Regions from separate parts of the Paenibacillus sp. 2TAB26 genome, predicted to be linked through region 3. Evidence: riboswitches for the same ligand, from Rfam matches in the RefSeq annotation. Region 3 holds a riboswitch; each other region holds the start of a gene.
The links. A riboswitch is a leader RNA that binds a small molecule or an ion and turns the genes downstream of it on or off. The one in region 3 is predicted to bind cyclic di-GMP.
Positions count from the first base shown of each region.

Region 1: another riboswitch for cyclic di-GMP. It lies ahead of AB4Z50_RS30225 (transglutaminase-like domain-containing protein); the one in region 3 lies ahead of AB4Z50_RS01140 (SpaA isopeptide-forming pilin-related protein).
Region 2: another riboswitch for cyclic di-GMP. It lies ahead of AB4Z50_RS07425 (EAL domain-containing protein); the one in region 3 lies ahead of AB4Z50_RS01140 (SpaA isopeptide-forming pilin-related protein).

Region 1 is NZ_JBFRGC010000035.1:26-8,194, reverse strand. Features, by position in the region: gene AB4Z50_RS30280 (anthranilate synthase component I family protein) at 1-298, shown strand, start outside; gene pabA (aminodeoxychorismate/anthranilate synthase component II) at 295-876, shown strand; gene pabC (aminodeoxychorismate lyase) at 873-1,763, shown strand; gene folP (dihydropteroate synthase) at 1,809-2,657, shown strand; gene folB (dihydroneopterin aldolase) at 2,719-3,105, shown strand; gene folK (2-amino-4-hydroxy-6-hydroxymethyldihydropteridine diphosphokinase) at 3,083-3,637, shown strand; gene AB4Z50_RS30250 (helix-turn-helix domain-containing protein) at 3,589-3,801, shown strand; partial or broken gene AB4Z50_RS30245 (tRNA-dihydrouridine synthase) at 3,860-4,026, shown strand; gene AB4Z50_RS30240 (tRNA-dihydrouridine synthase) at 4,038-4,151, shown strand; gene greA (transcription elongation factor GreA) at 4,561-5,037, shown strand; gene lysS (lysine--tRNA ligase) at 5,206-6,726, shown strand; cyclic di-GMP riboswitch class I at 6,896-6,974, shown strand; cyclic di-GMP riboswitch class I at 7,026-7,104, shown strand; gene AB4Z50_RS30225 (transglutaminase-like domain-containing protein) at 7,117-7,926, shown strand.
Region 2 is NZ_JBFRGC010000005.1:335,343-343,511, forward strand. Features, by position in the region: gene AB4Z50_RS07415 (SDR family oxidoreductase) at 1-757, opposite strand, end outside; gene speD (adenosylmethionine decarboxylase) at 765-1,574, opposite strand; gene AB4Z50_RS07425 (EAL domain-containing protein) at 1,709-4,621, opposite strand; cyclic di-GMP riboswitch class I at 4,706-4,791, opposite strand; gene AB4Z50_RS07430 (metallophosphoesterase) at 4,908-7,493, opposite strand; gene AB4Z50_RS07435 (methyltransferase domain-containing protein) at 7,499-8,169, opposite strand, start outside.
Region 3 is NZ_JBFRGC010000001.1:265,500-273,668, reverse strand. Features, by position in the region: gene flgK (flagellar hook-associated protein FlgK) at 1-1,066, opposite strand, end outside; gene AB4Z50_RS01170 (flagellar protein FlgN) at 1,086-1,589, opposite strand; gene flgM (flagellar biosynthesis anti-sigma factor FlgM) at 1,598-1,864, opposite strand; gene AB4Z50_RS01160 (TIGR03826 family flagellar region protein) at 1,973-2,389, opposite strand; gene AB4Z50_RS01155 (ComF family protein) at 2,504-3,388, opposite strand; gene AB4Z50_RS01150 (DEAD/DEAH box helicase) at 3,385-5,628, opposite strand; gene AB4Z50_RS01145 (hypothetical protein) at 5,824-6,285, opposite strand; cyclic di-GMP riboswitch class II at 6,531-6,614, shown strand; gene AB4Z50_RS01140 (SpaA isopeptide-forming pilin-related protein) at 6,646-8,169, shown strand, end outside.

The sequences.
Region 1 (8,169 bases), on a different contig from region 3:
AATGGAAATCATAGAAGAGCTTGAACCGACACGCAGAGGACCGTATACGGGCTCGCTTGGATGGATTGACTACAGCGGGGATATGGAATTTAATATTATTATTAGAACAATGGTGCTTCAGGAAGGCGTTGTTCATATTCAAGCGGGAGCAGGCATCGTTATTGATTCTGAGCCGGAGCGGGAATATAAAGAATCGCTAAACAAGGCGAAGGCGTTATGGAAGGCCATTCAGTACAGCGAACGGTTTGCAGCAGTCGATTTGGCAGCGGAAACGGAAAAAGGGGGAGCCTTAACATGATACTTGTCATCGATAATTATGATTCCTTTACGTACAATTTAGTACAGTATTTGGGTGAGCTTGGGGAAGATATTACGGTAAAAAGAAACGACGAAATAGATTTAGCCGGAATCGAAGCATTAGCGCCCGATCATATTTTAATATCACCAGGTCCGTGTTCACCGAATGAAGCGGGCATTAGTTTATCTCTAATCGAGCATTTTAAAGGTAAAATCCCGATTTTTGGCGTATGTCTTGGTCATCAATCGATCGGACAAGCATTTGGCGGGGAAGTGGTACGTGCGGAGAAGCTGATGCACGGTAAAACGTCTGCCATTTATCATCAAGGAAAATCCGTGTTTGAAGGTTTGCCATCACCGTTTACCGCTACTCGCTATCATTCTCTTATCGTACGCCGTGAAACGCTGCCTGATTGCTTGGAAATAACAGCGGAAACCGATGAAGGAGAAATTATGGGTTTGCGTCATAAGGAATATGCAATTGAAGGGGTGCAATTTCACCCTGAGTCCATTATAACGGAGCATGGCTTGACGATGCTTCGTAATTTCTTGCAAAATCGGACGGGCGCAGTGCGATGAAGGTCGAACTGAACGGCTCCGTAATGGATGCGAGCGAAGCCGTGATCTCAGTTTATGATCACGGCTTTTTGTACGGTATAGGTTTGTTCGAGACTTTCCGCACGTATGAGGGGAAACCTTACTTACTAGACAGGCATATGAAGCGGTTATGCTCAGGTTGTGATCAGCTAGGAATTCAGTACACGCCTAATATGGAGGAGCTGCGAAGCTCTGTTAACGAGCTTCTTGAGGCGAATGAATTAAAAGATGGCTATATAAGACTAACCGTCAGTGCAGGCGAAGCTGAGCTAGGGTTGCCGACAGGAGATTATGAACAGCCGAATGTGTTAATGCTTGTAAAGGCGTTGCCGCCGGTTAATGATGCGGTTCATATGCGCGGACGGGAGCTGCGGCTTTTGCAGACAAGGAGGAATACGCCTGAGGGCGAGGTTCGCTTTAAGTCTCTCCATTATATGAACAATATTATTGCTAAGCGAGAGCTGCTTGCCAGTGGTGCTGCGTCTGGGGCCGAGGGTCTTATGCTCAGCCGAGAAGGATGGTTGGCGGAGGGAATCGTGAGCAACTTGTTTTTTGCTAAGGACAATGTTGTATATACGCCTGAACTGGCCACCGGCATATTGCCGGGCATTACACGCGAGCGAGTTCTGGAGCTGGCTGGCAGTGCAGGGTATGAAACCGAAGAGGGCCTTTATAGCTTAGAGAAGCTGCAAACGGCCGATGAGATTTGGCTCACCAATTCCATTCAGGAGCTCGTTCCCGTTACTCTGTTATTAGAAGCTGGCGGGGTGAGTAGAGTTATCGGCAACGGTCAAGCAGGTTCTATTACAAAGCAATTGCTTACTCTTTACCGACAGACGACAATTGACGGTGATGCTGGAGCTATCTAAGCTCTATAATCATGTAACATTAAGAAGAAGGATGGCGGTCTAACAATGGATCAACAACCAAATTTCTATAAAAGAGCATATGAGTTTGGCAGCGGAACGAGGCTGGAGCTAGGCGGGCGTACGTTGATAATGGGCATTTTGAATGCGACACCTGATTCATTCTCGGACGGCGGGAGCTATACGAGTGTCGATGCGGCTCTTGCCCGTGCGAAAGCGATGGTGGAGGAAGGTGCTGATATTATTGATATTGGCGGTGAATCGACACGTCCAGGATTTGAACCGGTGGGAGTGGAGGAAGAGCTGCGGCGTATCCTTCCTGTTATTCAGGCATTGCGTAAGGCGCTGCCGCACATCCCTTTATCCATCGATACATACAAAGCTGAGACTGCACGGCATGCGTTAGAGGCGGGTGCTCATATTATTAATGACATTTGGGGGCTTAAGGGCGACCCTAATATGGCCGCAGTTGCAGCTGAATATGCTTGTCCTGTCATCATCAATCATAACCGCCATGCGAGAGACTATAATGATTTTGTTCCCGATGTACTTGCAGATTTGCAGGGCAGTGTAAGCATTGCTCGAACGGCTGGCATCGCTGAAGATCAAATCTGGCTAGATCCGGGTATTGGTTTTGCCAAAACCTATGAGGATAATCTGGAGCTGCTTGGCCGTCTATCCGAGCTGCATGCACTTGGATATCCGGTGCTGCTTGGCACCTCGCGTAAACGTTTCATTAAGCAGACGCTGAATCTGCCTGTTGATGAGCTTGTTGAGGGAACGGCTGCGACGGTTGCTCTTGGCATTGCGCACGGCTGCCAAATCGTACGTGTGCATGATGTGCGTGCAATTAAGCGTACCGCACTTATGACGGACGCCATTTTATACCGACATTAATTGTGTTGTTGAATGCCATTTCTTATTTTAAATAAGGTACATCGTTAGGAGAGTGACTATAATGGATAAAATGATGATCAAAGGGATGAGGTTTTACGGCTACCACGGCGTATTTCCTGAAGAAAACAAGCTAGGCCAGAAATATTATGTGGATGTTGAACTCAAAATGGATTTGGAGCAAGCGGCGTTAACCGATGATTTGAACAGTACGGTGAATTATGCAGAAATCCACGCTCTCACGAAAACGATTGTAGAGGGCCCTCCGTTTAAGCTTATCGAAGCTTTAACAGGTCACATTGCATCGCAAGTACTGGAAGTTTATACTATGGTAAATGAAGTGACGGTTCGAGTAACGAAGCCAAACCCGCCGTTTGATATCCATTTTGACGGGGTAACGGTAGAACTGCGCAGAAAGCGGGACAATGATGGAAGAACAATTCCCGCTTGATGGCGCACAGGCAGAGGCATATATTGCTTTAGGATCTAACATGGGAAACCGTGAGCAACTGCTGCTGGAAGCGATTAGCCTCATCGATGCGCACCCGAGCATCGTGGTAAGCAGAGTGTCAGGCATGTATGAGACTGATCCGGTAGGCTACACAGAGCAACCGCCCTTTATCAATATGGCATTAGCTGTACGAACGACACTATCTCCATTAATGCTTTTGCGTCAGCTTTTGGAGTACGAGCAGCAGCTCGGTAGAGTTCGACAAATTCGTTGGGGACCGAGAACCATTGACCTTGATCTGCTCCTATACGATAATGTCAGAATGGATCAAGAGGAATTAACTTTGCCGCATCCGCGTATGATGGAGCGGTCGTTCGTTCTCGTTCCGCTGCATGATGTTTTGGATCAAACACATCGGCTGCAGTCCGAGGTAAGCGCAGTATCTGAAGCAGCGCTTCTGGATGGAAAGGAAGGCATTACGTTATGGAAAACAATCAATTGGCGCAGCGCGTCAGAGCCTTTCGAAAGCTGAAGGGCTATACTCAGCAGGAGCTGGCCAAGGAGCTTGGCGTATCGGTGGCCGTTCTTGGCTCATTGGAGCGAGGAACAAGAAAGACGGATACGAAGTTATTAAATCATATCGCAAAGACGCTCGGAATCAGCTATGAGGAATTAATGTCTGATAACCGTGAATAGTGCTGTCTGGTACACAAGACATGAACAATAAGCAGTTAGAAGAGGAGGAAGGAGTGACATGCTGAAAATCGGTGGCATCGAAATGAAGAACAGAGTAGTGCTAGCGCCGATGGCAAGCGTGTGCTATCCTGCCTTTGATTAATTGACAAGGAGTTTGGAACGGGTCTTGTATGTGCGGAGATGGTAAGCGACAAGGCCATTTTGCATGGTAGTATACGGGTAAGGCTAATTGGGACATTATAAAGGATGTCAAAGTAGCGGTATCGATTCCCGTAATTGGGAATGGCGACGTTTTCTCACCAGAGGATGCAAAAGGCTGCTCGAACATACCGGCCGTGATCCGATGGTAGCGATTTTGGAAAACTACGTCCACTCGCTTGGAGAGGACGAAGAATTTCAAGCTGTCAGCGCTGTTTCAGCAATGAAGCGGGTTCTGCAGAAGTAGATGCTTACTAAAATACAAATAGATCGGTTATGCGATTTACCCCGTAACGGGAGCGAGCCGACACCATTCGACAAAAGCCGCTATCATGCGGCTTCTGCTCTACATTTCAGAAATGAAACGGTTTCAATGGGTCGTCTGGCTTTGATTGACATTCAGGGTAACTTTGCAATATAATCGTGCAATATAATCTAACGAAGACATCAAGAGCGCTTCAAACAACAGTTGGTATGAGGAATAAGAAGCGTAATATATTAGGTAACAGTGAATTCATACAAGGTATGAAAAATTAGTCACATGACAGGAGAATCGGAAAGATGAACGATAAGCAAATCATTCTGACTCAAGAAGGGCTGCGAAAGCTCGAAGATGAATTAGAGCACTTAAAGTCGGTCAAGCGTCGTGAAGTAGCTGAACGTATTAAAGTAGCAATTGGCTATGGTGATATAAGCGAAAACTCGGAATATGAAGATGCGAAGAATGAGCAAGCATTTATCGAAGGCCGTGTTCTTACCCTTGAGAAAATGTTGCGCAATGCGCGCATTATAAATAATGACGATATTGATATTGATACCGTGAGCATCGGTTCGATCGTAACGGTTGAGGATATGGAGTATGGCGACACAATGGATTATTCCATTGTTGGTACAGCGGAAGCAGATCCTTTGCAAAACAAGATTTCAAATGAAAGCCCGGTTGGTAAAGCGATTCTAGGCAAGAAAAAAGGCACCGTTGTCGAAGTTAGCGTACCAGTCGGCATTATTCAATACAAAATTCTCGATATCAAAAAATAATGTTTGCTATGAGCGGTTCAAAAAGCTTCCTTGTAGGAAGCTTTTTGAACGTTTAAAATATAAGAACGTATATTACAGGTCTATACATTGCTTATATTTTATTGCGAAACGAGATTTTGCTGCATGAATCCGGTGACAGCTGCTTGCTTTTGCCGAATGATCAAGGAGATGAAAGAAGTGGAACAAGAAAACAATGAACAGCAGGAGCTAAGTGAGCTCTTGCAAATTCGCAGAAACAAATTGGACGAGCTTAGAGGGCTAGGTGTGGACCCATTCGGCCGAAAGTTCGAACGCACTCATAACGCCAAAGATATTGTACAAGCCTATGAAGGGCTCAGTAAAGAAGAAATAGAAGAAAAAGCGGTTGAAGTGCGTATTGCTGGCCGTATTATGCAGAAACGCGGCATGGGCAAAGCGGGTTTTGCTACGATTCAAGATTTGAGCGGCAAGGTTCAAATTTATGTTCGTAAAGATTCCGTTGAAGAGCATAAGTTTGCAGCTTTTGATTTGCTAGACATCGGTGACATCATTGGCGTAGTAGGCGTTGTATTCAAAACGAATACAGGCGAAGTCTCTGTCAAAGCACGTGATATTGAAGTTTTGACAAAGTCGCTACTTCCATTGCCCGATAAATATCATGGCTTGAAAGACGTCGAGCTTCGTTATCGTCAGCGTTATGTTGACCTTATCGTGAATCCCGACGTCCAACAAACCTTTATTACTCGTTCCAAAATCATTCAATCCATGCGTCGCTACCTAGATTCCCGCGGGTATTTAGAAGTAGAAACACCAACGCTGCATTCCATTGCAGGCGGTGCTGCAGCACGCCCTTTCGAAACGCATCATAATGCGCTGGACATGCAGCTCTACATGCGTATTGCAATCGAGCTTCATTTGAAGCGACTGATTGTAGGCGGATTGGAGAAAGTATATGAGATCGGCCGTGTATACCGGAATGAGGGGATTTCGACTCGCCACAATCCAGAGTTTACAATGATTGAGCTTTACGAGGCTTATGCTGATTACAAGGATATTATGGCATTGACAGAGAATGTCATCGCACATATTGCGCAAGAGGTTCTTGGAACAACGAAAATCACTTATCAAGGCCAAGAGATTGATTTGACACCTCAGTGGCGCCGTGTCAGCATGGTTGAGCTTGTCAAAGAAACGACTGGCGTAGATTTCGGCGTGGAAATGAGCGACGAGGAAGCCCATCGTTTGGCGAAAGAACACAAAGTTGCCGTTGATCCGCATATGACATTTGGTCATATTCTCAACGCTTTCTTTGAACAGTTCGGTGAGCACACGCTTATTCAGCCAACCTTTGTTACAGGACATCCGGTTGCTATTTCGCCGCTTGCTAAGAAGAGCGAAGCAGATCCACGCTTCACCGATCGTTTTGAGCTATTCATCGTAGCACGTGAGCATGCTAATGCATTTACGGAGCTTAACGATCCGATCGATCAGCGTGAGCGTTTCGAGTCGCAGCTTGTTGAGCGTGAGCATGGAAATGACGAGGCGCATGAGATGGATGAAGACTTTATCCGCGCTCTGGAATACGGCATGCCGCCAACAGGCGGACTAGGAATCGGTATCGACCGATTGATCATGCTTCTAACAGATGCTCCATCTATTCGTGATGTACTGTTGTTCCCTCATATGAGAGATCAGCGTTCTGCTGAATAAGAAAGAGACCAAGGAACCTTATGGCTTTTAGAAGCCATAAGGTTCTTTTTTTTCTAATATCGAGAATTTGCAACAACAATCCTTAAAAACATTCAAATTATGATTGATATTGTAGTACAATCTATTGATTTGCTAGATTCATATGGTAGAATAGAACTAATAAAGCGCTACACGATAACGGCAAACCTATCGAAAGGTAGGGACGCAAAGCTAAAGGGCCTTCCGTAAGATGGCAGCCAGCTACCGAATGAACAGGCTTTTTTTTGTTTGTATAGGGGAAATTCATCACAAAGCGCTTCACACGATAATGGCAAACCTATCGAAAGGTAGGGACGCAAAGCTAAAGGGCCTTCCGTAAGATGGCAGCCAGCTACCGAAGGGAGTATATTCATGCGTAAATTTATGTTAGTCATCGCAGCTTTTGTTCTTTTTGCATCCATCCATGTAACGGTCGTTCAGGCAAATGAAGCGGATTCATCTGATTGGCTCAATACGGGGAATTTAGATAAGGGTGTTGTCTCCGTACAATATACAGTGAACACTAAAGTGAAAACGAAGCTTATGATCGCAAAAGGCGCATCAAATTATACATATAATCTAACCGGCGGAAAAACGGCTGAGAAGTTTCCATTGCAGCTTGGCAATGGCGAATATACGATATCTGTTCTAGAGAATACAACAGGCAACAAATACAAACTGGCGAAGAAAGAAACCGTGACGCTTGATTTGAAAGACAACAAGGTTTTGTACTTGAATTCCATCCAGAACATTGACTGGTCGAATGCGAGCAGCGCCATCGTCAAGGCAAAAGAATTAGCGAGCAATAAAAAAACGGATATGGAGAAAGTAAAGGCAATCTACGAGTATATTATTACGAATGTAAGTTATGATAATCAATTAGCTGCTAATCTGTCAGTTGATTACCTCCCCAATATTGATCTCACATTTAAATCGAGAAAGGATATCTGCTACGGATACGCTTCATTGTTTGCGGCAATGCTGCGGAGCGTGGATATCCCTACGAAGCTCTTGATGGGACAATCTACTTATGTGGATGTTTATCATGCTTGGAACGAAGTGTACTTGGATGGGAAATGGGTTACGATTGATACGACAGTTGATGCGGGTCTAAAGAAGGGCAAGAAAAAGTATGAGCTTATCAAGGATGCAGCTCAATATACAGTTACAAAAACATATTAGAAGTCATACGAGCTTGCGGAAATCGCAGAGCTCGTTTTTTTATGTCTTTCTTCAATATAGGTGAGGAGGAAGCGAAGCAACGATTACGCAATTAGAAGGCAAATAGGAGTGTTGAAAACTTTTTCGCAAATAATGAAAAAAACACTTGCAATGCCATAGGCGCCTATGATATATTATCTAGGTCGCCAACGAGATACACGGTCGACAAGAGAGAAAAGATTGCTCTTTGAAAACTGAACAACG
Region 2 (8,169 bases), on a different contig from region 3:
GTCGTTTCATCGGTGTATCTGAGCCAAAAGTGGCTACGGACTGCTCATCGAATGTCGCTGGAATAAGCGGCGTCCAGATCGGTCCGGGAGCTACACCGTTAACACGAATGCCTTGCTCAGCCAAATTTACTGACAATGCGCGCGTAAAGGAAACGATTGCTCCTTTTGTAGCGGAGTAATCAATTAACGTCGGATTGCCTTTGTATGCCGTTATAGATGCCGTATTGATAATGGAGCTGGATGCCTTCAAGTGCGGCAAAGCGACGATCGTCAAATAGAACATGCTGAACACATTCGTTCGGAACGTAGCCACCAGCTGATCCGACGTAATATCCTCAAGCTTCTGCTGCACATGCTGCTCTGCTGCGTTATTCACCAAAATATCCAGCTTGCCATACTCCTTAATCGTCTGCTCGATGACACTTTTGCAAAAATCCTCTTCGCCGACGTCGCCAGCAATAAGCAAACATTTCACGCCAGCTTTCTCTACAACTTCCTTCGTCTTCTCTGCATCGCCATGCTCATTCAAATATACGATCGCTAAATCCGCGCCCTCTTTGGCAAAAGCAACGGCTACCGCGCGGCCAATGCCGCTATCTCCACCCGTAATAATAGCTGTCTTCCCTTTCAGCTTGCCTGCCGCTTTATATGAATCCGATTCAAAAATCGGCAGCGGCTTCATCTCGGATTCAATGCCCGGTTGACGGTTTTGGTGCTGCGGCGGGTTAATATTTTTTTGTGATGACGATTTAGACATGAGAAAATCAGCTCCTTATATTTTTTCCATAAAAGATTTCATCCATCTCGGTCTTTAATCTTCTCGTAATTTCCTCTTGCTCTATGGTTGACAACGAATCCTTCGTATAGCCGAACAAATAGTTGTTCAAATCAAATTGCTTCAGCTTGCATTTGGTATGAAACACATTTTCTTGATAAATATTAACGTCGATCATGTCATACAAAAGAGATTCCTTCTTCGGTATGTAGTTCTGAATCGAGTTAATATCATGATCAATAAAAAGTTTATAACCATTAATGTCGCGCGTGAAACCTCTCACACGATAATCCAGTGTCATAATATCGGTATCAAATGAATGGATCAGATAGTTCAGCGCTTTAAGCGGTGAGATCTCGCCGCAGGTCGATACATCAATATCTGCGCGGAACGTGCTTATCCCTTCGTTCGGATGATACTCCGGATACGTATGAACCGTTATATGGCTTTTATCCAAATGCATCACTACGGAATCAGGCAAGGGACCCGGCGATTCTTCAAACGACTCATTGGGTCCGCCAATTACCGGCCCTTCCGATACGAGCAAAGTAACGCTGGCACCCTGCGGCTCATAATCCTGCTTTGCAATATTAAGCACATGCGCTCCAATAATATCCGATACCGTTTCCAAAATATTCGTCAGCCTATCCGAATTATATTGTTCGTCTATATAGGCGATATATGCTTCACGCTCTTCTTTCGTTCTTGTATAACACACATCATACATATTGAAGCTGAGTGACTTCGTTAAATTATTAAAGCCATGCAGCTGAATTCTTTGTTCCGGTGTAAGTTTCAAGCGCACATCCTCCTTTTCAATAACTACTATTTCCTTTTACCCAAAGACCGATGCGGCAAAACTTTTATGTTGCACAAAAAAAGCATTTCACGCCCCGGTTTTACCGAATGTAAAATGCTTTTTCCATCTCATTTTTAATTATGTTTTTTCAATTCCTTAATCCGGAGTATCGGATCTCCCACATACACCTGTGTTTGAGGAAGCATGCCATCACGCTGCTTAATGGCTAGGAAATTAAGCGTATTGACGAGCTCATCCTGCTGCTTTTCTTTTAATTGAAATTGCACACCATATTCATAAATGTCTTTGCCCAGTTCATTGTACCAGACGATAAATCCGAATAGCACATACATTTGATTAAGAATTTTCGTCTTAAACATCAAGAGAATATCGCTGTTAACGGGCAACTTCACACCAACAATAAACCGGAGCCCGCCTGGTCCGATGTTTCGAACAAACACCTCTGTACTCCCAAGCTTCACACTGCTACCTTTGAACATCGTAATGGTCATCTCTGCCAATAGACAATGCTTCAAATCGATTCGAAAGCTTTTTCTCCGATTAACGAGCACCTCTTTACTTGGCATAAATAAAGCAGGCTCTTTACAAGATCTTCGGCTCAAAAGTTGTACGATGCTGTCCGGCTCTACTGGACGACTGAAATAATAACCTTGGATTTCATCGCATCGCTGCTCGCGTAAATAGTTGAACTGCTCCTTCGTTTCAACACCTTCGGCCACCACCTGCATGCCCAGTTCGCCAGCCAATTGAATAATGCATTCAATAATGCTTTTATTTCTACGATCCGTCATCAACTCCTCGATAAATGACCGATCAATTTTGATCGTATCGAGTGCCAAGCGCTTCAATAAATAAAGAGAGGAATAGCCGGTTCCAAAATCATCAAGCGATACTTTGATTTTTCTTTTCTTCAGCTCCAGCAGCAATTCAGTCACCGCATTCTCATTGCTAATAAAGGAGCTTTCCGTTATTTCAATTTCCAATCGATCTTGGGAAATTCCTGTCTCCTCGATGATCTGATCGATGGTATGCAATATATTTTGCTGAAGAAGCTGCTGCACCGAAAAGTTAACCGACAGCGTAACCGAAGGCAGGCCTAAGCTCTGCCACCGTTTATGCTGCATACAGGCTTCGCGAAGCACCCATTCTCCTATCGATACAATAAGCCCCGTTTCCTCTGCGATCGGTATGAATTCAGACGGAGCAACCAATCCCCAATCCGGATGATTCCAGCGCAGCAGCGCCTCAACGCCAACAATTTCCATCGTTTGCGAATGTACGCGAGGCATATAATGAAGGAACAGCTCTCCTCTTTCCTGCGCTTTACGCAAATCATTGCTGAGTGAAAATAATTTGAATGATTGCACATTTAAAGAAGCGGAATAGCACTGTGATTGGTTGCTGCCTCTGGACTTCGCATGATAAAGAGCCGCATTCGCATTTTTCATCAACTGCTCCACCGAGCTCCCATCGCCAGGCGATTGACTGATTCCAATACTTGCAGTTACATTCAGCTCATATCCTTCTATCAAAAATTGCTCATTGATAAGCCTAATAATAGTAGCTGCCATATCCTTAATTTCGTTTTGCTGCTTTACATCAGCTATAATAATTGCAAATTCGTCTCCGCCAAGTCGGAATACGGTTTGGCCATCACGTAAATTGCTCATCAATCGGAAGGCGATTTGTTTCAGCAGCTCATCCCCAATCGGATGCCCCAGCGTATCATTTACATATTTGAAACGATCCACGTCAATCAGCATGATCGCCAGCCTCTGCTTAAAATACTCGCTTACCCTTAGCTGCTTATCTAGCTGGTCTTCAAACATTCTGCGATTTGGCATCTCCGTTAAATAATCGTGGTAAGCCAAATATTGATTTAATTCCTCAGCCTTGCTTCGATCCGTAATATCAAGGACTACGCCAACGATCGCTTGCTCACCCATATTTGACACTTGATTATAGTGCACTTCGCAATGAATATTCGTCCCATCTTGTTTAATGGCTCTGTGGCAGAAATTAGATAAAGACTGCCCCTCCTGTAACTTCGTTAGCTGATTAACGACGGCTTCACGGTCTGAGGGATGAATCGTCTGTATAATATCCATACCGATCAAGGAGTCATAACCGAACATTTTATTGAGCTGATCATTTGAATAAACGAAGTTGTTTTTCTGCGCGACAAAAATACCGACAATGGATTGCTCGACAATACTGCGGTATTTTAATTCGGTCTCAGTCAACGACTGCTCAATCATTTTTTGCTGCGTAATATCCTTGGCAATGCCGTAGACACCGATAAGCTTTTTATTAATAATGATTGGAATATTGGTCACATTAAATTCGACCGTTTGCCCTGTTCTCGTAATGCCTGTCGTATCATAGTTTTGAGGATTCAGCGTCTTGACCGTTTGCTCAAAATATTGAATCGTTTTATCCAGCGCTGCGGCATCTACAAATTTATGAAAACTATCATTAATAATTTCCTCTTTCGTATATCCAAAAAGTTGCTCAAGCACTGAATTGCATGACAAAAAACGCCCTTGTGCGTCTAAAGAAAAGACAGCATCAGGATTGTTTTCAAATATCGATTTATAAAGCTGCTCTTCTAGTGTGAGGCGATGCTGTATTTTTTTATTTTCCGTAACATCCTGAATCATGCCTATCGTCAACAATATCTCGTTTTCGGCATTCCGTATGAACGTAATGTTTTCCACCACATGTCTAACTTCACCGCCCTGACGAACGATTCTGTACTCGGAAACGCTTTCCTTTTTTGATTCAATTGCAAGGTGGAACTGCTCATTAACGCGCTCACGATCTTCGGGATGCACGAACTCAAAAAATTGTTCAATCGTCATCGAGAAATCAGATTTCATACCATATATTTCGAACATTTGATTCGACCAGGATGCTTCTCTGCGAATATGGTCAAACTCCCAGTAGCCTAAATTAGCTAACTTTTGAACAATATTAAAACTACCAACATTAACATTGCCATTAAAACGTTTAATCATTTGTTTCATTGCTAAATATCCCCTCTTATTCATAACGTAGGCGGTAACCTGAAGTTTTTAAGGAGAGGATATAGGTATGTTATCACTCATCCTTTTGGCAACCCAGCCACCTTTGGAAATTTCCTTTAGGCCTGTTGGCTTTGCGTCATTGTCTTTCGACAACTTTGCTTTTTACTAGGACTTTTTACATATACCAGTATTCCATATTATTCCGATATATACCATAACCAATTTCATAATAGGTCGAATGATGTAGAAAAACCTCCCATTTTGGGAGGTTTGGTATATTGATGATTTACAATCTAGGATCTATTTCCTTCTCTTTGGCAACCTCAAACAAAAGATTCGCAACAGCCGCTTGATATCCATCGTTTTCTGGAGCAATTTCAGCAAAAGGAATCGCCAGCATATGCTGTCCTAGCCGGTACTCGTTAAATGATGTACGAAGCTTTTGCGTAATATTTTTTTGCTTGATGAGCTTATTGTACTTGTGCGGAAATCTATAATCATAACCGTAAATAATAGACATGTATTCCTTATTGCGCACTTTCATATAGGGAACCGTGTACGGCTGAGGCATCTCCGGCTTAATCACGACACCTTCCATATGATTGTCTACCGTAAGCGTGTAGAAATATTTTTCTGCAAGCTCATAGCTCTCCGCATCAGACAGAACAAGCGTGATGAATGGATCGTCAGAGAGGAAACGATACATCTCCGAGGTTTTCCACGCTGGCAGCTGCTCGCTTCCGTCTACGTATACGATTTTGAGCAGCGAAAATGGCTTGTATTCAAGCTCCCCAGCCTCGGCATACAGCTCCAGCTGCCTCTTATACGTTTCATATGCTTTGATATGCTCATCAATTGGCCTGTTTTTCTCAAGAATAGAATGAACATGTTTAAAGTTTTGGTAGACGGCTAGGCCATATTTCTCATTAATAGCCCCTTTGCTAAGGTGAAACTGATCCTTTTCAAAACCACTTTCCTTGAAATCATGCGCAAGCTTTCCGAACGCTTCCTCGAATCCATTCGCCTTCAGGAATGCAAGCTCTGTCTCAAGCCCCTTCTCAATTGGCTTAAACTGCTTTTCGATGAGACCTTCTCCCAGCGCCTCCCATGGCAAAAGCTCGCCATCCAGCAGAAGCATCGATATATCGTTTTCCTTCATGTAGCTTCCGAATCTTTGCAGCAGTCGCTCATAAACAGCGGTTAGGTCAACCTTATTTATTTTGTACCCATTGCGGCTCACTGCAAAACATTGCTCGATATCTGCATGCAAATAAACATTGCAGCGTGATCCCATATATTTGGGCTGCAGCACGACCTCTTTAACACCGCGCTCCATAAAATAGTTCAGCCCTTTCCTCAGCGATTCCAGCTCACCCGCCGCTTCATCCTTATCTGCAGGAGACATGGTTCCTGAAATAAAGTTAATTTTATTGCGCGAGCAATACTGCAATCTGCGGGCTTCATCATCATCCAGCTCCTGCAGCGATACTTTGCGTTCCTCTTTGAAGAGAGCAGGAAGCTCGCCTTCCATGCCGGCTATTGCCGATTTCTGTGATTTGAAAGTCGGCTTCACCGACAGAGAAACCGAGGTTAGCAGATTGCCGTGAACTGCGCCTGAATCCAAATGGATTTTATTTCTGATCCGAAATGTTTGTTTAGCAGCCACATGTCCAAAAACATGATACGGCTGGTTTCCTGCTGCATCCCGCTTCAGAAACGCAAGCTGTGCTTCAATCGGCGCCGATCGGTCGAGTCTAAAATTGCGCTGATGACGGATCGAATTCACATCCAGCTTGCCAATATATTTGTTCTCGCATGGCGCGTGAGTCACATAATAGGATGGTCCTGATTTTCCTACCATTCTGTAGAAAGGCTTCGACAGCGATACGAGATGATTAAACTTCTGAAGCAGCTCAGCATCGCCTCTCAGCACCTCAGTCGAATCGAAGTAGGCATGCAGCAGCTCCTCTTCCACACCTTTGATTTCACCACGCATATATTTATGGACGAAGTTTTCATGATTGCCAAGCACAAACAAAAACTTATCCTGATTCGTATATAGGAAATCAATGATTTCCTTAGTGCGGCTTCCCTTATCGATCCAATCTCCAACGAGCAATACTTTTGTACCGCTGACCTTTCCTGTCTCAACCAATACATTGCCCTCTAGTTGAAACCCATGGCTAACGAGCAAAGCCTTCAGCTCATCCACACATTCGTGAACGTCACCGACGATAATCGTCTTCTGGTCCAGCGGTAAAAAAACGTCCAAATACTCAGCAGCATCCTCGATTATAATCTTATAATCCGGATTCGCAACCTTATCCATAGGGGAATAAAAATCTTTAGCCCGCACCTTATGAACTTTGCTATATTTCTCCCTCGAGAGCGAACCAAGCACGTCCTTGCGCAAACGATTAATGTGGCTCGTTATCAGTTTCTTCGAACGCTCCGATGAATAATAATCATCCCGCTTCTTGTAATCAAACAGCACGACTTCAAGGTTGTAGTTATTTTCCTTTGCAACCTCCCTCACTCTCGCCCGGAAATCCTCCGACAAACCTGTTGTATCCACGACAACAAATTCCGCATTGATGGGGAAAGTAGTGACCAGCCGCAGCTTCTCGAACAAAAGGCGGAAAGCCTGATCGCTCGCTTCAAGCATGATTTGATCATATTTATCATAATCAGAGCCTAGAAGCTCTTGTCTAATGCTATCGGATGAAATATATTGCACGTTCGCATTCATGCCCTTGCTGTCATCCCTAAATCGCAGCTGCGGCATCAGCACTTCATTTGCAAAGGTTGTTTTCCCGCATTCCGTCGTGCCAATCAGCATAAAAATCGTATGGACTCTCGTTCTCATTTCCATTGACGCTACTCTCTCCTCTTCCGCAAAATCGCACCCTGCGTCGTTTGTATACCGTTCACTCCATCGCCGATTGCGACATATTGGCTTTCCACGGATTGATCTTTAATCGTTTCGAGCAGCCACTCTTGAAATTCCGCTCGCCCAAGCTCCCATTTATGGTCATCATGCCGGAAGTCTTCCAGCTCATAATAAGCATTAAACTCTGCATTAGGTGTTGTCAGCACAAAATAATCAAAATCAACATGTTCGCATATTTGCCGTATCAGAACAGCTGCCTCATTTAGACTCATATGCTCAATAACCTCGGTCAAAATGACATCCACCTGCTCGCCGTTATAAGCCTCTAGAAAATGTTCAATGGAAGGAAAGGTAGCGATGTTGTCCAGTTCCTTTGCTTTCGCCTTCCGCTCTACCACCTCTAGCAGCGGCTCATGGATATCAACCGCGTAGTAGCTGTCTTCAATTTTGGATGCAAATGGAATCGCATAGAAGCCTTCTCCGCAGCCAACATCGAGAATGGCCTTATTGAACGGAAGCACACTTCCGATATAGCTTCTCCGCTGCTGAGCCGTCCCGCCGAAGGCCAATTGAACCGCATAACGATCTGTTTTCTCCAGCTCTTCTTTATATTTCTTGAACCGGTCTCTTGAAGCTAGAAAATTGCGGGCAAACAAGC
Region 3 (8,169 bases):
AGCCCGCTTCTTGTCCCGCCAATGAGTAGCCAAGTTGATGCAAACCATTCAACCCTTTTACCGTAACCTTTGTATCTTCGTTCAGTGTACGATTTGTGCCTGTATAGGTTACGTTATTCAATACTGTTCCTTCTGGCAAAACAGATCCTTTAGGCAGCGTAACCTCAAACTCGCCATTCGCCATCGTTTGAACGAGATTATTGAGTTCTCCGATGTACCCCTCAACGTAATGATCTCTTGCATATATCGTTCCATAAATAGCACCGCTATTTAAATCACCATTAGCAACCGCTGTAGTAACTGCTGCTGAATCCAGAGAAGCAGTAGCTGTTCCTTGCACCAACTCCGTACCGCCCATCGTAATGCGGTAGCCGCTCTCTTGGTCTTCTACGCGAATATTGATTAATCCCGAAAGCTGATCTGTAATTAGGTCACGCTGATCCCGCAAATCATTTGCGTTATCTCCTAGGCTTTCAACCCGTCTAATCTCGCCATTTAACTGGGCGATGCTCGTTGTAATCGAATTAACCGTATTTAAGTTAATCTCTACATTTTCCGTCAAATCGGCTTTTAAATCGCTGAGCTGCTTAGCTGTGTAATTAAAAGAATCCACTAATGCCATCGTTTGTTCCATAACGACTTTGCGGCCATCCGCATTCTCAGGGTTTTTGCTGAGGTCTGACCACGAATTCCAAAAATTCGAGATCACCGTTCTAAGGCCCGTGTCGCTTGGTTCATTAACGATACCCTCTAGTTTAGAGAGAGTGTCGAGCTGAACTGAGAAATTACCAAGTGATTTATATTCATTGCGATACTGATTATCCAGAAATTTCTCTCTAATCCGAGTGATAGAAGACGCCTCAACGCCTGTACCCAGCTGACCAGCTGCTGTTGATTTGGAGAAACCAACCGCGTCTATCGGTCTTGAAGCAGTCATGTTCACCACTTGGCGTGAGTAGCCTGCCGTATTCGCATTTGAAATGTTGTGTCCAGTTGTATTCAAAGCAGACTGAGTGGTAAATAAGCTGCGCCTTGCCGTTTCTAAGCCATGAAAAGTGGATGCCATCGTATATTGTCCTCTCTTGTTACGTTTTCATATTAAAGCGGCCATTACGATTTAAGGCCATGCCTTGAACAGCACGATGATAGGTCGCTTCTTCCTCAGTCGGACCAAGCAGCAAATCTTGCGTAAAATGCAAATGCTCCAGAGTCATCCTTACGAGCTGTTGATTGAATTCGTTAATATCTTGAAGTTTCTTAAGTGCTGCCGACAGCTCATTCCATATCGCCTGAAGCTGCTGCTTCTCATTCGCTTGGTATACAGCTTGTATGAGCTTCTCCATTTTGAACGAACGATGGGCAGTCAGCTTCTGATCAAGCATATATTTCCCTATCAAAAAGATACGCTGCTGCTCCAGATCCATGATCCGCTGAAGACTCTTCTTCTCTTTACTGGAAATATACGAGAGCGTCTCTACTTGGTTCACAGTAATAGCCGACGTCTTCGCGTTGCCGTATTCAATAAGCTGCAGGTGCTCGTCTAAAAGCTCTTGCAAAATCACGATGATTTGCTGGATGTACTCATTCATTTAGAGGATTACTCCTTCAGGAAGGGAAGCAGCTTCTCGGCAATCTTGCCCGCTTCCACATGATAGTTGCCTGTTGCTACCGAACGCTTCAGCTGCTCAATATGTTCTGTTCTGTCCGCTCCGCTTGCTTTGCTTGTCGATAGCAATTCCTTAGCTGCAGCAGAGATTTGAACCTCGTCCTTCTGCTTTGCCTTGTCTGCCCCGCCTACTCTGGCCTCCGAATGCTTCTGGTAAGGATTAAGCGCTCCGATACGATTCGTCTCATTTATTTTCATTGTTTACCCACCTCATTATTTACAGGAACTAAAAAAGCCGATTACCTTTACAAGTATTATCGGCTTCAGTCAAGTGAAATTTTATAGTCATCAAAATATTAACTTAAATCATTTATCATTGTATCTTTCTAAGCCTTTATAAACGCCCGTTTGCTTGTAAGCACTTTTTAAATCTTCTTTTCGCGATATGTCTTGGAACATCTGCTTCTTGTCCTTCTCAATTCGATTGCGACAATTGTCGCAAAGATGATTATCACGAATCAAAGTTCCGCAAGATTCACAGGGGTATGACATATTAGGTGCATTCATAATGGAGATGCGTCCCTCGCGTATGAACTTCGTAATTTGTTTAATCGAGACACCCGTAGCATCAGATACCTCAGTAATAATTGAGCCTCTAAATTCACGCAAATAGTTTGCACAAAGCTCATATTCTTTATCAATTTCTCGCATGCATGCCGGACACACGTCTCTAAAGTTTTTTGCAAAAAGCTTACCGCAGCGAGGACAATTATCTAGGTTCATCGCTCTGAGCCCTCCTTTTTTTGTAAAACCATACAAGCTATTAGTTACATTCTAATCGATAGCATTAACTTTTTCACTATCAATCTATTTATTAGATCTATCAGCCTAGCTGAATTATGAACGAGCCCAGGTCAAAATATAGATATCAAGCGGAAGCTCAGTATAACGATGCAGAGCCTTAGAGCAGGCTTCTGCCGTACTTCCAGTTGTGTAGATATCATCGATTAAAAGTATACGAACAGCTCTATCGTTTAGATGCTTTTTGCTATGGGATTCAAAGGCTAATAAACTCAAATTGTTCGTATTCCCTTCAAAAAGAGATTGCGTATCGCGCATTCTTTCGGAGCGTGTTTTGAAGCTTTGCTTCTCTGAATGCCGCGAACGAATGAGCAATTCCATAAGCGGCAGCTGAAAACGCCGTGCAATGTGGCTCGCGAGCTGCTCCGCTTGATTGAACCCCCGATCAACTGCTCGTTCTTCACTTACAGGAACGTAGGTAACAGCATCCCAGCAGTCTGCTATCGATATTTTTGGTTTGCGGCTGCTGCTGCTTGCCGCGATAGATTGTTGAATAATTTCAAAGGTCATCGCCTCGAATGCAGGCAGAAGCATATCCCCGAGCAAAGGAGCAAGCTGCTCATTTCCCCTATATTTATACAAGGCGAGCATGGCTCGCATCGCTTGATTATAATGAACCGCGCTGCGGTTGCATATGAATGCGCCATGCGGACGACGTATGCAGTCTTCGCATGGGATGCCGCGCCCGCATCTACGGCAGGCGATGCGGGTCAGCCATGGTATTGCGGAGAGGCACGCTCCGCAAAGGGAATTGCGAAGCTGGGTCGTCAGCTTCGCGTGGTTGCAGCTGCTCGCGCTGCGAGCCTCGCTTTGCGGTTTGCCGCATAGGAGACATGCGGCAGACGTTGGAGCGAGCAGCTGCGCGGACGTGGTGAAAGCGAATTGCAGACGCTGCAGCCATGCTCTTGGCGAGACGTTCATTTTGGCGAGCCTCCTTTGGGTGTGGGGAGCAAGTAGCCTTGCTTGCGAGCCATGCGGTTCATCGTTTGAATATGGCGTACTGCCTGCAGTTGAGGGCGATTGCGATCATGGCTGCAAAAGAACACACGACCGAATGGATCATCCGCAGAGCGGCCAGCTCTTCCAGCCATTTGAACCAGCGAAGCCTCGTCAAATAACCTTCCGTCCGCGTCGAGAATATAGACATCGCTTTTAGGAATTGTTACGCCCCTCTCTAGAATGGTAGTTGTGACTAGTACTCGTATATCCCGCGAGCGAAAACGCTGCACCTTCTCTGTTCGTTCTTCATCCTGTGAAGAGGTTGCCGCAACAGCAGGATGTGATAGAGCAGCACGTAATAAAGCCGCCATAGGCTCGGTTTGAACAATTTGCTGTACGAATACAAACAGCTGAGCACCTCGATCAAGCGATGACCGCATAGCCGCTAACAGCTTTGACGGCAGCTTGCGGTGCTGGAGCATCTGCTTTACTGTAGTCGTTTGTAGAAGCTTGGGCACTGGAAGCGGATGACGATGATATCGAACAGGTACTCTTGCATGAGGCAGCTTCCCTCGTTTTGCTGCTCTTTGCAGCTCGCTAGGCGGCGTAGCAGACAGCAGCAAACGTGCAGCGCCTGGCGCACAGCTCTTATCTGCTGCAAAATGCAGCAATGGGTCACCCGCAAAAGGAAATGCATCTAGTTCATCAACTACAACGAGATCAAAGCCTTGATAAAATCGCATCAGCTGATGCGTTGTGGCAAGCGTAATATCTCCGCTTTCCCAGCGCTGATCACTACCACCGTATAATGTTACGACTGACGCCTTAGGAAAAGCTTTCCGAATACGCGGGTCAAGCTCGATCACCACATCACGGCGCGGTGTGGCAATAATCGCCTTTCCGCCGCGCAGCAGGACAGACTCAACAAGCGGAAAAATCATCTCCGTTTTGCCAGCTCCTGTTACAGCCCAAAGCAGAAACTCTCTCATCTGGCGCTGCTTGTCCAGCTTTGACAATGCCGCGTCTATCGGCGGCTCTTCCACAAACTGCAGTGCCTTGGCTGCTGCAGCTGTCTGCGCAGGGCTAAGCCCCCATTTACCAAGCCGCTGTTCATACGTCAGCGGCCTCAACCCCTTCCCAGAGCCGCGAACCGTCGTCTCTGTCCAATTCACCCCCGTGCGCTGCCCCGTAATAAGCAGCTCACATTCCCGGCTTCGCCCCATCCCAATGCACGCCATGCAATAGGCGCAGTGCCTCCCGCACGCTGCACATGCCGTGCGGTGCATTTGCGCCTCGCCGCTCCCGCAGCGCAAACAGCTGCGCTCGCGCCTGCGGCGCCCTAAAGCGTCCAATCGCCCGCCACCCACGGCGGCGATCGATCCGCTCAGGCGCACCTGCCCGAGCAGCGAAGCAAGCTGGAGCAATTCTCTCCAGCTTGACGCGGCACCGGGACAGCTTGCGCTAGACAACAGGGCGTGCGCCTCGCTTCGCAAAAGCGCACGTCCCTGCAGCATACCCGCGGCGAGCTTCGCTCCTGCCGCGATCTCTCCCAGCTCTTTAGCGCTATAAACTCGCGCTTCCTCGCCACCCACACGCTTAGCGCTGCTGCGCTTTTCACCATTATTCGCAAGCGCTGCTCCTCCGATTTCCCCAACCACAGCGCCCCTTACCTTCTCCCACCTCTCCACTAAACCAAAAAACCTCTCTATCGCCAACGCTCCTTTCCGCTTCCCTCGACTACCCAAAAAGCGCCAACGACTCCCGAAACTAATCTTGCCATTATGAACTGCTTGCTCTACTCCACCACTGTATTTCCGATAATTTCTCTCTAACTCGCTAGATTTCTGATTACTACTATTCAACCCGCCAGCTGCTGCATCTCCACCCGCCCCATCAGCTTTTGCTTCCTCCGCACATGCCGCCAACAGCTCAATCGCCTCATGATCAGTATTTCGTCCTCCTTCATTCAAGCTTTTACTCGCACCGTTTCTGCCGCCGCTGCCACGTTTTATAGCCGTATCCCAAAGCTCCACTGCAATGCACGCATCCCCGAGCGGCAGTTCTTCTTTTAGCAGCCATCCCTCCTCTGCAATCTCGTAGTTCAAGAATCCCGCTTCACCAAACGCTCCATGCATCCAGAAGTATTTATCCACCATTGCCTTGATAGTCAGTCGAGCCTGCCAGCAGCCTTTCACTTTCACAACATACAATTGAGCTTTCATCTCTATTCGCTCCCTCGACATTTTATAGAACTGACTTCATTATTCATCTGTTAAGTTAAATACAGCCTCTCCCTTCCCAGACAAAACGAGAATGATGTTTGCAAGCACTGTAAACAAAAAAAAAGCACACCCAACAACGCATTTGCGTTATTGAGTGTGCTTCACTCCGACTATTTCTTTACCGTAGAGTATATACTAAAATGGCATTTTCGACAAATCTGTCGGATTTTGCAAATCAATTAGCACCGCGTGATCGGAAAGCGACACAACTCCTTCTGCCTGGAGCAGCCATAGCAGCTGAGTTCCATCCACACCCTCTGTTTGAGAGCGCTTACCGTCTTCGCTTCCAGACAGCGGATTAGATCCATTAAAGTGAATCCTGACCTCATCGCCCCTTCTAGCTAATCGTTCAACAATAGCCAGTGTCTCCTCTGTAACCCCTTGATCTACGATCGTCAAACGAACATTTTTTCCCATTCGCCGAGAGAAAGAAAACAGCGAACGTACATACCATTCCATATTGTTTTGCTGAACGTCAGCTACGAGCACATAATGCTTGCTGGATTGCTGGCGCCCTCGCCAAATTCGATACGCCAGATGCACCGACAATGCAGCCAAAGCATAACAGCCAATAACAAGAAGTAGAAGTTCAAACATGGCGGCCACCTCCTCTTTGTGACACTATATGCCATGAAGAGCCCACTGGTTCCGCAATCAAGGGACAAGGTGACAAAATGTGTGTTATGCCAAAAATATATCCTGTTTTATGATGATTATTAGTCATTTTCTGACAAAGAAACACCCTTGAGCAATTTCCAATACATGTTATCATTTTAATATGAAAGCATGCATATCTAACCGGTGCACGCATATAGAAAGGGAGAGTGGATTTTCACAATCAAAATAACTAGGGAAGCGATGAAGTATAATCTACAATTGGACACTTGGATTATATGGAGCTAGTAGTGTAACCGGCCCTCTTGGAACCCCACTACGTATCTAAGAGGAGAGTGAAAGATGCGTTATTTTAGGAAAAAAATCAGTTTAGCCCTGGCTCTGTTATTAATTTTTTCGTTGTCGCTTAGTTCCCTTGCCATGGCGGAAGGTGATAGCAATCAAGGTACGAATGCTGCGGCTCTCGTAGATGAGAATAGCTGTCCACAGTATTCATCGGATCGCAAGGATGTCATTGCCACGCATTCCAATATCGTAGTCAATAATAACGGAACAGCTACCGCTACGTTCCAGACGCTAAAAGACTGTGTTAGAGTCAGCTTCTCCGGCTATGAAGGCCCTGCTGACTGGGCACCTGGACCCGGCGATACAACCATTCCATACAACAAGCAAACATTTTTTGAGGGGCAGTCTATTATATATCCAAAAGCAGGTACTTACTCCGTTACGATTAACATTCCAAAATGTTTGCCTTATCAATTAGATATCTATAGCGGAGATTTAATTAAGACATTAGGACCCGGCGCTCATGGCGACAAAATTTTAGCATGGAATCTAAAGCTTTCGAACAGCTGTACGGGCAGTATCATCATCAACAAACATTTAAATGATGTCGAAGGGGCTCCTCATGTAGGCATTACCTTCGAGCTTTGGAAAGACGGTAAATTAGTCAAAAGCGGTGTTACCAATAGTGACGGTATTTTGCAATTCAACGAATTGCCTATCGGTACCTATACATTAAAAGAATTAACCTTAGATGGCTTTACCACCGATTTAGTGGCTACCCAGCAGATCGTAGTAACCACAGATAAATCTGTGCAAAAAGCAGTTATTAATACGGCTAAGCTCAAACTTGAAACGGCTTGCTCCGCCGACCCGAGTAAAACAAGAGCTTGGAAAGTAAGCAACGAGAGTGACATTGCGGTTTCTTATTCATGGGAAATCCCGAATTCCACTCAAACAGGAAATGGCGTAATTCCTGGAAAAGGTTCCATAAGCTTTTCAACGAATACGGAGCTTGCCAACCCAACTGATCCACAAGCTGTACCTAATACGCTGAAGATCCATTGGGGCAAGGAGAAAGAGCTTTCGCTTGTGAATGAAGGCGAAACCTGCTCTACGCCTACTCCAACACCGTCATCGACACCTACTGCTACTCCAACTCCTACTCCTACACCTGAGACTACACCTACTGCTACACCAACTCCTACACCTGAGAGCACGCCTACAGCTACACCAACTCCTACACCTGAGAGCACGCCTACAGCTACACCAACTCCTACACCTGAGAGCACGCCTACAGCTACACCAACTCCAACACCTGAGAGCACACCTAACAATACACCACCTTCCACACCTGTGAGCACGCCTAACAACACGCCTACTGCAACAACTACGGTAACGATAACACCTACATCGTCACCTGAAGCAACACCTATCGTTGAAATTGACGATGAAGATCCACCTGTTGGAGGAGTAAATGAAGGCGGGGAGGGCGAGCCGCCAATCGATCCTGTGGTTGCTGTAGATGAAGATCAAGTCCCGCTTGCTACTCTGCCAAAAACAGGCGAAAGCAGCCCGGTTCCC